One region of the Halolactibacillus sp. JCM 19043 genome, then DNA from elsewhere that is predicted to be linked to it. Evidence: riboswitches for the same ligand, from Rfam matches in the RefSeq annotation. Region 1 holds a riboswitch; each other region holds the start of a gene.
What was found. Region 1 has a riboswitch for cyclic di-GMP ahead of JCM19043_RS07770 (response regulator). Riboswitches for the same ligand answer to the same signal wherever they lie in the genome.
Positions count from the first base shown of each region.

Region 2: linked by a shared signal. The riboswitch ahead of JCM19043_RS00160 (type II secretion system protein) and the one ahead of JCM19043_RS07770 (response regulator) in region 1 are both predicted to bind cyclic di-GMP.
Region 3: linked by a shared signal. The riboswitch ahead of JCM19043_RS06760 (FapA family protein) and the one ahead of JCM19043_RS07770 (response regulator) in region 1 are both predicted to bind cyclic di-GMP.

Region 1 covers NZ_BAXD01000012.1:42,222-46,862, forward strand. Annotated here, with positions in the region: gene JCM19043_RS07765 (bifunctional diguanylate cyclase/phosphodiesterase) at 1-2,090, opposite strand, end outside; gene JCM19043_RS07770 (response regulator) at 2,192-2,572, opposite strand; cyclic di-GMP riboswitch class I at 2,627-2,714, opposite strand; gene JCM19043_RS07775 (sensor domain-containing diguanylate cyclase) at 2,968-4,158, shown strand; gene JCM19043_RS07780 (QueT transporter family protein) at 4,381-4,641, opposite strand, start outside.
Region 2 covers NZ_BAXD01000001.1:35,623-40,263, reverse strand. Annotated here, with positions in the region: gene pilM (type IV pilus biogenesis protein PilM) at 1-802, opposite strand, end outside; gene JCM19043_RS00165 (A24 family peptidase) at 847-1,599, opposite strand; gene JCM19043_RS00160 (type II secretion system protein) at 1,661-2,020, opposite strand; cyclic di-GMP riboswitch class II at 2,100-2,183, opposite strand; gene JCM19043_RS00155 (type II secretion system F family protein) at 2,293-3,495, opposite strand; partial or broken gene JCM19043_RS00150 (type IV pilus twitching motility protein PilT) at 3,514-4,538, opposite strand; gene JCM19043_RS00145 (GspE/PulE family protein) at 4,550-4,641, opposite strand, start outside.
Region 3 covers NZ_BAXD01000009.1:62,457-67,097, reverse strand. Annotated here, with positions in the region: gene JCM19043_RS06765 (PilZ domain-containing protein) at 1-243, opposite strand, end outside; gene JCM19043_RS06760 (FapA family protein) at 418-2,448, opposite strand; cyclic di-GMP riboswitch class I at 2,520-2,605, opposite strand; partial or broken gene JCM19043_RS06755 (ribonucleoside-diphosphate reductase subunit alpha) at 2,957-4,641, shown strand, end outside.

The DNA.
Region 1 (4,641 bases):
ATGGCAATCTTTACACCAAGCGCTTTTAACTCTTGTAAAATCACAAGGGCCGTTGCGGCATCCATCGCCATCGATTCAGTAATTTCAATCGTAATCAGTGAAGGGTCCACGTCGTAACGTTTTAAAATTGTTTCTATCCGTTCGACAAGGTTACGCTGGTAAAACTGACGAATAGATAAGTTTATACTGATGGGAAGGATAATGTCAGCTTTTTTTAATGAACGGATCGTTCGGGCAACTTCTTCAATCACCCATTCCCCAATTGGGATAATCAGTCCTGTTTCTTCCGCCAGTGGAATAAAGACGTTCGGTGGAATTAATCCACGTGTTGGTGATTCCCAGCGAATAAGAGCTTCCGCCCCGTGGATGACACCTGTTTTTGTTTCGATTTGTGGTTGATAATGTAAGACAAACTCATCGTGTTCAATCGCTTTACGCAAAGATGATTCTATTTCTAATATCCCTTCCATTTGAACGGGAAGATTCGTTTGATAGAACTGAACCGTGCCCCGTTCAATATTTTTGGCATGATACATCGCTTGATCAGCTTTTTTCACGAGTTGTTCAGAAGTTAATGCATCGTCTGGATAAAAGCTCACACCGATGGTGGGTGTGTTGACGATATCAATGCCATCAATCACATACGGCTGACTCATTAAGTGAATCAACTCGTTCGCATAGCGCTCGACATCTTTTATGTGTGCGTTTTGATAGACAATAATAAATTCATCACCACCATAGCGGTAAAATTGGCGCATGTCTACTTGAGTCGTGAGAATCCGCTTCGCGATTTTCTTTAATAACTCATCACCCTTCGCATGACCGAGGGTGTCATTAATCAGTTTAAAGCGATCCAAATCAATGAACAAAAGCCCAAAGGATGTGATGATAGGATCATTAATGAGTTGATCAATATCTTTGGAGAGAGCGATTTGATTTTTTAACCCCGTTAAATGATCATGATAGGCGAAATAACGTAACTCTTCATTCAGACGTTTCTTTTCGCTCACGTCTTTAGCGATACAGTTAATGCCGTGCACATGATCATCAATCACCATCGGAATCAAGGTGATATTCAACGTCCGTTTTGTGCCTTGTTTTGTTTGAATGACTGTTTCATATTCAATCGAGTGACCGTTTGCGGTCGCATGGAAGTTCGTGAGTGTTCGGGCAAGTAAGTCTGGTTCAATAAGAAAGTTAAATGTTCGACCAAGTAAATCGCTTCGGTGATAACCGGTGAGTTTAGTGGTAGCTTCATTTAAGGCAGTAAAATGTCCGTCTAAGTCAAAGGTCATCACCGCATCCACGTTTTCTTTAAACAACGATTGGTACTCGACTTCTGACTGTTTTAATCGCTCTTTCATACGATACGTTTCGGTCGTATCACGTAACAGTCCAACGATACCATAGATCTCACCGTGTTTTGACAGTGGCATGGCTTTTATGTGCAGCTGTTTTTGTTGGTGGTCTTTCGTAAGACCAGTTAATTCAAGTTCCGTTGTATTACCACTTATCACTTTATTAAAAGCTAACTGTGCTTTTTTATGGTCCTTGGTACTAATGATATCAAGAAAATGTAACCCTTCACTTGATGCGTCGGTATGATGAAAAAGTTCTTTCGAAATCGCATTCGCATAAATCAAGTGACCCTCATTATTCAAAGTGAATACACCGTTAGGTGTTTCGTGATAGAGCACATTTTTAGCGAGTGAATGAAGTGTCATCACGTCTTGATAGAGATGGAAAGTACCGATAATAGCGACGGTATTTTTTAATTGGACCGTTTCCAATTGAACCGTCACCCATGTGTCATGTTCATGTATGGCTGGAGCTGTTAAGGTGTACTTACCATCTGTATGTAGAGAAGTCGTTAACATATCGTAAGCCGTATCATTTAAGTCAAGCACCTCCTGAATATGGATAGGGCTCGACAGGTTATGTTTTAAGAACCACTGTTTAATTGGTGGACTTGTATGTGAAATAGATGTTAAAGTGAGTGTCTCGTCAAAAATAATAATCGCAAAATCTTTTAAATCATAAAGCGCTAACAGTTCATGTTTAGTAAGGGAGTGAAAACGTTGACTCGGCATGGGTATCACCTCGCATCTCGTTAGAATAGTTACGTATAAGTATACTACAGATAGGTGGATATGACTAATTGTTATGTGTAAAAAACCACTAATCTTAGCGATTAGTGGAAAAAATTAATGACTTGAGTGATAAAGAAGTTTATGAACCCGTTCGGGAGGGCATCAAAAAAGGGCTTAACGACAAAGTCTTTAGCACCGATATGAAGGGCCTCTCGTACGTGCTGTTTTGTCCCCATAGAGGAACACATCATTACTTTTGCCTTAGGGTCATAATCAATGATGGCTTGTAAAGCAACGAGTCCTGTCATCTGTGGCATGATCATATCCATTAAGACAAGATCGGGATGATTGTCTTTGTATAGTTGAACGGCTGCGTTTCCGTTACTAGCTTCAATGATGGTGTACGCTTTCTGTTGTTGAATGATTCGCCTTAGCCATTGTCGCATAAAACGAGAGTCATCAACGATTAAAATCGTTGGCATTTGAATCCCTTCTTCCGATAATGTGATTCAAAAGATAAATCATCCTACCATTCCATAGGTAGCTCGGCGGTCATAGAGTGGGAGACTCCTTAGATCCGTAGCTTTGCGTCATACTTTTTCAAATATTTTGCCGTTATCGTATGGATGTTTATACTTTTAACGTTCCCTATTGTAGCGAGTTTAAACACAATTGTAAATGGGATGAAAGGGCTTATTGTGATCCAAACGGCTAAAAAGAATAATCTTTAAAATAATGGGGACTTTTTTAACGATTTTGTTTGCATTTTCATTATTTGCTGATAAAATTTTAATATTGACAAAAGAAAGAGAGAAAAGAAAGGAAACTTTTCTTATTTAACCTGTTCATTTTATATACGATGAAGGAGATAGACATCATGAAACCATGGTTAAATCAATACGCTTACAAAAGTATCATCGGGTTAGTTTGTTTCATCGCGATATCAACATTTATATCATCAATTGTCACCGTGATACTATCACTCATTGTTTTGGGTTTAAGCGGTTATTATCACCGTGAAAAGACGAAGCAGATCGATGACATGAGTCAAGCCCTTAGTGCAAAAACGAACGATGTTGCTCTCTTAAGGGAAACTTTATCAGAAGCAGAACGCGATAAAGCGGAGTATGAAGCTTTCTTTGATGCGTTTGACGGGGCAACGCTTTATATTGAAGATGTTAAACAACTCGCGTTTTACTACTCGCTTGGTGTCGAAGGGTTATTTGGTTATACGCAAGCACAGTTTAACCAAGATGGGCGCTTATGGCATCAGCTTGTTCATCCAGATGACTTAGCTGATGTTGTCGACCATCACCGGTTATTATTTCAAGGCGTCAGTGTTGATCACACTTTCCGGATCACTCATCCGACCGAGGGAGAGAAGTGGATTCAAAAAATCGCCAAGCCGATCGCCGATGACAAAGGTAGGATTATTAAAATTTACGGGAAGTTTGTTGATGTGACGGCACAAAAAACGTTAGAACATCAGTTAAGAAAAATGGCGTATTTTGATGATTTAACGGATTTACCGAATCGTAAAATGTTGGATCGTCATATTAAAAAAGCCCTCGCACGCTCTAAACGTCACGGTCATCCATTCTCTATGATGTTTTTAGATTTAGATGATTTTAAAGCGATTAATGACGAACTTGGCCATGAGGTGGGTGATTTGTATCTCGTCGAGATTACTAAGCGACTGGATGACTGTGTCAGGGAAGAAGACTTGATTGCGCGTTTCGGTGGAGATGAGTTTATCGTTGTGTTTGAAGAGACAGAACAACAAGAAATCGAAACCATTGCCGAACGCATTCTTGACAGCTTACAATCACCGGTATTTATTCGATCACATGAACTAAAAGTGTCCGCCAGCATTGGCATCAGTCTATATCCTGAACATGGTGAAACGAAAGAAGCTCTCATTCGCCGGGCAGACCAGGCGATGTATGCGGCTAAGCATGATGGGAAAAATCATTACCAGGTGTATCACGAAGGGTTAGAAGATTTAGAACCAGAAGACGAGGGGATTTTTCAAAAGTGGATTAATGCCTTGTTTTTTAACAGCAATTAAGTGGTCCCATTGAAAAAAATTGTATAATCATTAAAGAAGTCTCCCTAGGTACTTAACATGTCGTCATCCGATTAACAAGAGGTGATCGGTGATGGTATTGTGCCAGGGGAGGCTTTTTTTGTTTATAAACAGTAAAAACCACCCGCTTTAACTTAAAAAACGGATGGTTTTATGATCATCATCAAGCCAATCTTCATTTCTATTATAGAAACAAGGCAATCATTAGGGTTGTTCGATAATTTTGTTGAAGTTTAGTGATTTATTTAAGGTGTACATCACTGGTGCACCAATCGCCATTACACCAAATTCGCCAAGGGCTGTCGTTAAATAAGTAGCCCAGAAAGGTAATTCTAGTGCGAGATATAACTCAAGCGCGATAATCGCCATCGTCGCAGTAAAAATCACCGTATTAATGACAAGCAAAGCTTTCACGTTTTTCACTGAACGGCGAATGAGAATGAGTAAGCCGAGTGATATGATGGA
Region 2 (4,641 bases), on a different contig from region 1:
CGGGATGGTCACCTAAAAAAGCAACGTCAGTCACACCGGCACTTCCGTCTAGAACTGAATACTGATAAAAATCCATGAATCGTTCAATCGTGATTAACGTATTATCCCGCTCATCTTCTAACTCTTCTTTAGGTAGCGTGGAAACAAGTTCTTTTCCCGCCTCATCCAGTTGCCATGCTTGATAAGCATTTGAACTATGGACGTGCCGATTAAATTTCGGTTTATTATGATGGAAGACGGTTAAAGTTAAATCAAGTTTATTCCACTGGATCATCAACAAATGTTCATCATCTGTGGCGTCATGAAGCGATTGATACACCCGATAACCGCTGAGAAACGAAATGTCTGCGACAGCAGGGTTTAAACCAACGTCATTAAACAGTTTTTCAAAAGGTTTTAAGCGTTCTTTAGGATAAGCAAATAACAGAATCTCATTTGTTTCTTCCCCGAAGTTTAAGACATCAAAATCTAACACAGGATCTTTAAATGGTAAGCGAATACTACCTTCAAGCTGTAAGCGAATATATTGTTTCGCTTCATCATTAGATAGTTGGTTTGGAATCTCTTCTGTCCGCATCGTCACAAAACTATCAGGGACAAGAAAAGAGAGTTCAGCTCGTCGCCACTTCTTTTGTTCGACCAACGTTCGCAAGTGGCGTTTTAATTGTGCTTCATTAATTATACGACCATCTTCCATGACCAGTTGATCAAAAAAGACTTCTCCAAAATCTATATGTTCATCCGTTTTCATTTTCGGGCAGACAAGGTAACGGATACTTCGATCATTTATCGATAAAAACATGTTTTCTTAAAAAGTCCCATATGCTGTCATCCTTTATAAACAGTTTAGAAAAAGCTAAAATACCAATCTAATATAGCATCGCCAGTAAAGAGGACCGTAAGGGCCGCCATACTAATGTAAGGACCGAAAGGCACTTTAGATTTCCGTGTTACTTTACCGAGCAACAATAACACTATATTGACTAACGTACCATACAATGTCGATAGTAAAAAGATAAGTAAAACGCCGCCAATGCCAAATAAATATCCGAGCACAAAGAAATACTTCATATCCCCCGCCCCCATACCACCTTGACTTAAGACAATCACGACAAAGATTAAGCCAAATCCTATCAAAGCGCCTAGAAGTGATGAATACCATGGATCAAGTGGCTCGAATAATCGCAACATAACAATCAGTGGTAAGAAAAACAGTAGAATATGATTCGGTATTAAGAAATATGTAAGATCGGTCACGATGATGATAACGGCGAGCGATACCGCAACAAGCGCAATCAGTGTGTCTAGTGTTAGACCATAAACAATGTAACTCAGCATAAAACCGATACCTGTCAGTAATTCGATCACAGGATACATCCAACTAATCTTCGTTCCACATCCACGACACTTTCCGCGTTGGATAATAAACGAAATAACTGGAATCAGTTCGAGTGCCGTTAATTGTTTATGACACTTCGGACAGTATGAGCGGTCATGTGATAAAAAGTTTTTCTTCGGTACCCTCAAACCGACAACGTTATAAAATGATCCGAGTACAAGACCAAAGATAAAGAAGGTGATGCTGTAGAATAATGTCATAACAACACTCCTAGATAGAAATAAAGACCCCTCTTTGAGGAGTCTAAACTAAAAATATTTTTTAAGATGGCGGTGTGTAACCGTCAATACTATAAATACCCTCGTCGGATTTTGATATTGTATCAGTTTCAGCTATGCCACTAGGAAGATCAGAGCTTCTTAAATCTAAATAATTAGGAATCAGATCCCCAATAGTAGTTGTACCAGATGTAAATTCTTGATTAGCATCGGCTAATCTCGCTGCATCTAGAATTAATTTAACTTCAGCTGCATCAGCATCCGTTTCCGCTTTATCAATAATATTCCCTACCGCAGGAATGGCAATCGCGACGATAATACCTAAAATAACAATAACAGCTAAGAGTTCGACTAACGTAAAACCTTTTTCTTTCTTAAGTAATGTTTTGAATTTGTTAACCATAATAATTCCTCCTCTTAATATGTGTGTAATGGATGACTTATGATGATATAAAAAAAGACTCACAACATAAATAAACCATTATGATGTCAGCCGGTTGCACTACTTGCTCTTGTTTATCCAAGTGCCCAAATAAGGATAAACCGTCAACGCATCTGAGTTATTACTTAATGCTATTATACTACAAAATGGTAACATGTCTACCATTTTATTTGGATTATTTGAACTTTATTTGCATCTTTTAGTGACAACTTTACCGATACATCTGTACTACTTTAAATACCTTCAAATAAGCTAAACATTGGAATAACAATAGCTAAAACAATCGCACCGACGACGACCGCTAAGAAGATGATCATGACCGGTTCAATCAATGCTTTAAGTTTGTCGGCCGCTTCTTCTAATTCTTCTTCATAGAATTGCGCCACTTTTTTTAACATATCATCCATTGAGCCTGTTGCTTCACCAACCGCAATCATTTGAGTGATTAGTTTAGGAAATACCCAATGCCCCTTCATCGGATCAGCTAATGATTCCCCTTCTTCTAGTGATTTATAGCTTTCTCTTAATACTTTTTTAATGACGCGATTTTCCACTACCCGTTCAGTAATCATCACAGCTTCTAAGATTGGCACGGAGCTATTTAATAATGAACTAAGTGTTTGAGTCATCCTGGCAAGCGCTGCTTTTTGAATGAACAAACCAAAGATCGGCACCTTTAATTTTACCGTATCAAAGATATAAGCAAACTTTTCTTGTTTATATAATGTGCGCACGACAACTACAGCAATAAAAATAAAGAAGAGAAGTATCCACCAAGTTGAACCAATGGATTCACTTAAATTAAGGACAAGCTGCGTATAGGCCGGTAATTCCTGATCAAATGAAATAAACATATCAGAAAAAACGGGTACTAAGAAAGCCATTAAGAAAATCGTAATAAATACCGCTAAAACCCCGATAACAGCTGGGTAAGTTAAAGCCGTAATGACTTTTTGTTTTAATTGGTATTGCTTTTCATAGTAAGTGGCCATCCTGTCAAGAATATCATCTAATCGACCACTGACCTCACCGGCACTGATCATGCTGACAAGCAGTTCTGGGAATAGCTTTGGGTAACGGCTTAAAGCGTCTGATAAAGGTTCACCCTCTTCAATATGCTCTTTCACCTCTTCTAACGCCTCAGTTAAAGCCTTACTATTCGATTGTTCAGCAAGAATTTCGGTCGCATCAACAAGTGAAATACCTGCATCAATAAGCGTAGAGAATTGCCGCAAGAAAATGACAAAGTCTTTGTTTTTAATGGGATTACCAATATAGATATCTTTATGTAAGACAGGGTTTAAACGTTTAATATCAAAAACAACTAATCCAAGTTGTTTTAACTCTAGTAATGCTTCTTTTTCGTTCTCACTTTCTAACCTGCCTGACGATAACTTTCCTTCAACCGTTCGCGCTTGATAACGATAGATAGCCATCTATCCACCTCCTTATGCTTAACTGATATATGGGTCTGCATCACGTTGAGAGATTAACCCGTCCCTTACCTTTCTTGTGATATCCATCTCCATTGTATGCATCCCTAGATCTTTTGATGTTTGCATCGTATTTGGAATTTGATGCATTTTTTCATTTCTAATAAGATTTTTTACAGCTGGTGAGTTAATTAGAATCTCAGTTGCGGCAATGCGACCACTTTCTTGCGCTTTAGGAAATAGTCGCTGAGAGATAATCGCTTCAAGAACATTCGCAAGTAATATTCTAATTTGATCTTTTTGATGAGACGGAAACACATCAATGATCCGGTCCATCGTCGAACTCGCACTCTGAGTATGCAGCGTCCCTAACACTAAGTGACCTGTTTCAGCCGCTGTAATAGCAGTTTGAATCGTTTCTAAGTCACGCATCTCGCCAACTAAGATGACATCAGGGTCTTGTCTTAAACACGCACGTAAGCCGTTTTGAAAAGACATCGTATCAAAACCGACTTCCCGCTGGTCAATAATGGATTGTTTATGTTTATGCAAATACTCAATGGGATCTTCTAATGTAATAATATGTTTATTTAAGTGTTCGTTCATGTAATCAATCATAGAAGCAAGCGTCGTACTTTTACCACTTCCTGTTGGACCAGTGACTAATACTAAACCGTGCCTTTTAGTTGCAATTTCCTTCAACACGCTTGGTAACTGTAAGTCATCAATTTTCGGAATAGCGGTCGGAATAACCCTAAAAGCAATCGAGATATTGTTGCGCTGATAAAACATGTTGACACGAAAGCGCGAGACCCTTCAATGCCATGTGATAAATCAAGTTCTTTTTCACGGATGAATTTATCCCACATATCATCCGTCACAATTGAACGCGCGAGACGTTTCGTATCTGTAGGAGATAACACCTCTCCTTTATGTGGAATCAAACGTCCATCAATCCGAAAAATCGGTACAGAGCCTACTGTGATATGAATATCTGATGCATTCTTTCTAAATGCTAGTGTCAATAAGTCTTTTAAATCCTCCAAAGAAAAACCTCCTATGCATCAATAGCGACACGCATAACTTCTTCAATGGTTGTAAGTCCCTCTTTAACTTTGAGTAAACCATCATCTACTAAGAAATGCATAC
Region 3 (4,641 bases), on a different contig from region 1:
CATCTCAATCGTTTCACCATCTAATTCAAACGTGACTTCTATATAAAACTCCTTGTTTGATGTCGGGATATCTAGCTTTGTTCTAAATTGCATCCCTTTAGGACTAAGATCAATAATCTTTAACCTACCTGGGTCTGTCCGAGTAACTTTGTCTTCATCTTCATGGTTTAAAATTATCACAAACTTTCCATCTATCGGTTCATTAAATAAATATCTAAATGGTTCTTTTCTTTTGTAACGCATCATATAACCTGCTTTCCCTTGTGGAAATTCTCACATTTTCTTATCTCTATATTATATCGGTTGTTTTAATGATGAGTTAAATGAAACTTCCCTTCTTTATTTAAAGAAGCTTCTATAAATTCTTGATCTTCTTCAAATGTATGGGTCCATCCCCCTACTTTAATGACCGTTCCTTCAAACACTTTTTTTAATCCGAATTTTACCTTCTTCCGATGTTTTAATTAATGTCCTGACTCCCATCTGACCACCGACCTCGTATAAGTCGCAACCTTTCTTCGCAAATAGTTCGCCGCCTCGCACAATACCTCTAACAGTGACAAACCCTTCGGCTTTTATCGTTGAGTTGATGCAAGACCGACCGAGCACCATAATATCACCAGCAGAAACCAATCGACTATTCAAGGCATTTTTAAGGAATAGATTCGCTTCTTCATTGTTTTGCATCGCACTTAAATCGATGAGGTTTTTCATCTGATCAAGCAAACGTTTAAACGTATCCATCGATACATCAATCTGGGGAATACGGAAAAAGATTTTTTTAAGTGATTCATTCACTTCTTCCCATTCTTCTTCTATTAGATATTTCTTTTCATTGGCGACTAATTGATTAAAGTATTGAATGTCTTTCGACAATGTTTTAAACCGCTTCTCTTTGACTAACAAGATTAAGGAAGTGATACTCGCATGTTTATATGGGCTATTTTTAAACTTAGGTGATTGAATAATTTGATCGATCATTTGTTGCATATCCAATAATTTATGATATAAGCCACTTAATACGTGCTGTAACGTGAGGTCGACATGACTCCCAGAGGCAATATCTGACCGATTCGCATTCCCACCTATGTGAATGGACTGCAGAGCACGAATGGTTGCCCCATTGACTGTCTGATGAATCGTCACATGCCCACCTGATTGGATTTGCATCCCTTCGGTCACATCTCCTTTTACTTCAACGTCACCACGGAAGATAATGTTACCAGAACTTAAATCAACATCCCCGTCATGTACCATCTGTGGCAACACTTTCGTTTTAACAAGTGGTCCCCGCCTTTCAATAAACGGTCGGCCATTCTCATTTGCCACAATCCTGTTATCTAACTTAATCGTACCTTTTTGCGTGACGACTTTTAATTCACGAGCAAGTCTAGGTGGCATATCTTCCCCTCTAACTGATATGCCACTTTTTCCCTTAATAGCCGGATGGATAATCGCAAGGACTTGTCCTTTTTCAACGTTTGGTATCTTTTTTCTTTCACGATAGTCAATCGCAGATAAGTCACTATTATCTTTAGAATCATTTTCTGGTCGTGTTTTTATCTTTTCTTCTAATCTACCATCTATCCCGTCAACCGGCGCCTCCCCTTTAGCAATGACAAACAGACCACCTTGTTTACTACTAAGCGCAGATTCAATCGCCTGTTCATCAATACCGTATATGACTCCTCGCTCTGTTAAGGCCGCTAAAATATCCGATGAGGTAATCGTTTGTTTTACGACAATATCCTCCACCGTTTCAATAGTAACCTGATAGCCCGGTGTTGTATCTTTTAATTTCAATTGGCGTTCAATCCCTGGTTTAATACGTAATTCTGCTTTCAACTTATCATCTGTTTCAACAATTTTCCATTCTGTTGGTTCTGACGCCTCTTCAAAAAAGAAGGTAACCTCATCTTTTTCCTTCACAAAAATAAACGTATCTTCAATCGTTTCGCCATTCTTTTTAACAAGTAAACCTTTTTCAAGTTTTAGTGACGGTTGATGTTCCTCGCTATCTTTTACGAAGAGTTGACCATCTTTTACCCATACCTTACCGCTTAATGATTGGTGATGTTCATAATGTATGGCATCTGATGCTTCTGAAATCGTTTGACTTATATCGTCTTTGTCATTCTTTTCGTGTATATCTTCTTCAATGGATGATGCTTGATTTAAATAATCAAGAAAATCATCGAGACCCATGCCATCAATCGATGTATGAGTTTCCGGCATTGTTCCTTTAATCGATGGATTTGGTGATGTTACGGTTGTATCTAGTTGATACGTCAGCTTGACTGTTGCATCTTTGTTACCTATACCTAAGAGACCTCTTTTTTCTATTTGTAGTACTTCGATCTCAACTTGTGTACGGTCTAACTGTAAGGCTTCAAGTCCCAAATGTATCGCTTCTTTCACAGTCCTGCCTTTTGATATAAACGTCGTCATCCTTTGCCCCTCTTTTCTTTCTCAACCGGCCTCTCTCTATAAATAATCATGTGTAATAATCCTGATTATCTCTGTGCAACCCGGCGATCAATAGTATGTCTACTTTAGACCCGTAGCTTTGCGTCCTTAGCTTTCGCTAAGTTTGCCCAATTATCTTGTGATTTTTTTAAGGTCACGACTAGAAATCAGTCAAACTCTATCTTTTTAACTAACTTCTTATCGTTCTTTTGTCACATATTCCTGAATACACACACGTTTTACGTCTCTTTAACATCATTGTATATCTTTCTGCCCGCGATATCTACTAGATAAACAGAGAAAGTTATACATGCTTTATTTTCTAAACAAAAAAGTATAAATAATTCTTCGTGCTTATAGACATGTATAACTTTTAACGATACAATACAAGATGTAGCGTTTTTTTTATAAATCATACACTATATATAGTGTATGATGCTTTAAACCTAACAATTTGGTATCGTCAAGCAAATAAGAAAGGAAGATAACTATGACCATTACGATGGATAAACTTCAACAAGAACTTACATACTTAGAAGCGCAATACAAGCTTAATCTCGATCAACTCAACCAAAAAATTGAAGAGGCAATAAAAGAAAACAAAGATGAAAATGAAACAGCGCTCTTTTACGCCCTCAATCGTATTGATATTGATGCACCAAACTGGTCCTTTATTGCGAGTCACTTTTTAAACAAGCAACTTTACAAAGAAGCCGGTCGTAACAGACAGCATAATGATTTTACAACGTATCCTGACTTTTATCAGCTGATCGTCACACTCACAGATAAAGGCATTTATTCTGACGCCTTACTTACGCATTATTCAAAAGCTGATATCGCTGATTTAAGTCAGTCAATCGATCCAGTGAAAGACCAATTATTTAATTATATTGGGCTCTTTCTGTTGCAGGATCGCTACCTTGCTAGAAATCATAAAAAAGAATTATTTGAATTACCTCAAGAACGGTTCATGGTGATTGCCATGACACTGATGCAACATGAACCAAAAGCTAAGCGCCTCGAACTTGTTAAAGAAGCTTACTGGGCACTTTCTAACCTTTACATGACTGTCGCAACACCTACCTTATCAAATGCCGGTAAAAGTTACGGGCAACTTTCTAGTTGTTTTATTGATACGGTCGACGATTCCTTGGACGGGATTTATATGAACAATTGGGATGTGGCACGTCTTAGTAAAGACGGCGGTGGCATTGGTGTTTATTACGGAAAAGTTAGAGCCCTTGGTTCGGATATTAAAAAGTTCAAAGGCCATTCTAGCGGTGTGATTCCTTGGATTAAATTATTAAATGATACAGCTGTCAGCGTCGATCAACTCGGACAACGTCAAGGCGCGGTGAGTATCTATTTAGATGTATTCCACAAAGATATTATGAACGGCTTTTTAGATTTAAAAACGAATAATGGGGATGAACGCCGGAAAGCTCATGATATTTTCACTGGCGTCAGCATTCCTGACTTATTTATGGAACAGTTAGAAAAAACAGATGAGGCGGGGCGTAGTATTGGCAAGTGGCATACGTTTTGTCCACATGAAGTCAAACAAGTGATGGGATGGAAAGATGAAACGGGACGAGCACTCGGCTTAGAAGATTTCTATGATGAGACAGACAAGCGTTACTTTACCGAAAAGTATGAAGAAGCCGTCAATCATCCTCTCTTATCACGTAAGACGTACCGAGCGATGGATATTATGGCGCGAATCATGATGGCACAACTTGAAACAGGCACACCTTATATGTTTTATCGTGATGAAGTGAACCGTAAAAATGCGAATAAACATGTCCATGGACGCGGTCGAACAAGTATTTTTGCCAGTAATTTATGTACGGAAATTACGCAAAACATGTCGGCCACAATGATTGTGAAAGAGTATATCGATGATGAAGGTAATAGCGTCATCGTGAGAAAACCTGGAGAATTCGTTGTCTGTAACCTCTCATCCATTAACCTTGCTCGAGCCGTGACAGATGATGTATTAACGCGTCTTATTCCGATTCAAGTGCGGATGCTTGATAATGTGATTGACTTAAATACCATCACTGTTGCACAAGCTAACTTGACGAATCAAACTTACCGGGCGATTGGACTTGGCACTTACGGTTGGCATCATTTACTCGCCTTAAAAAATATTTACTGGGAATCAGACGAAGCGAG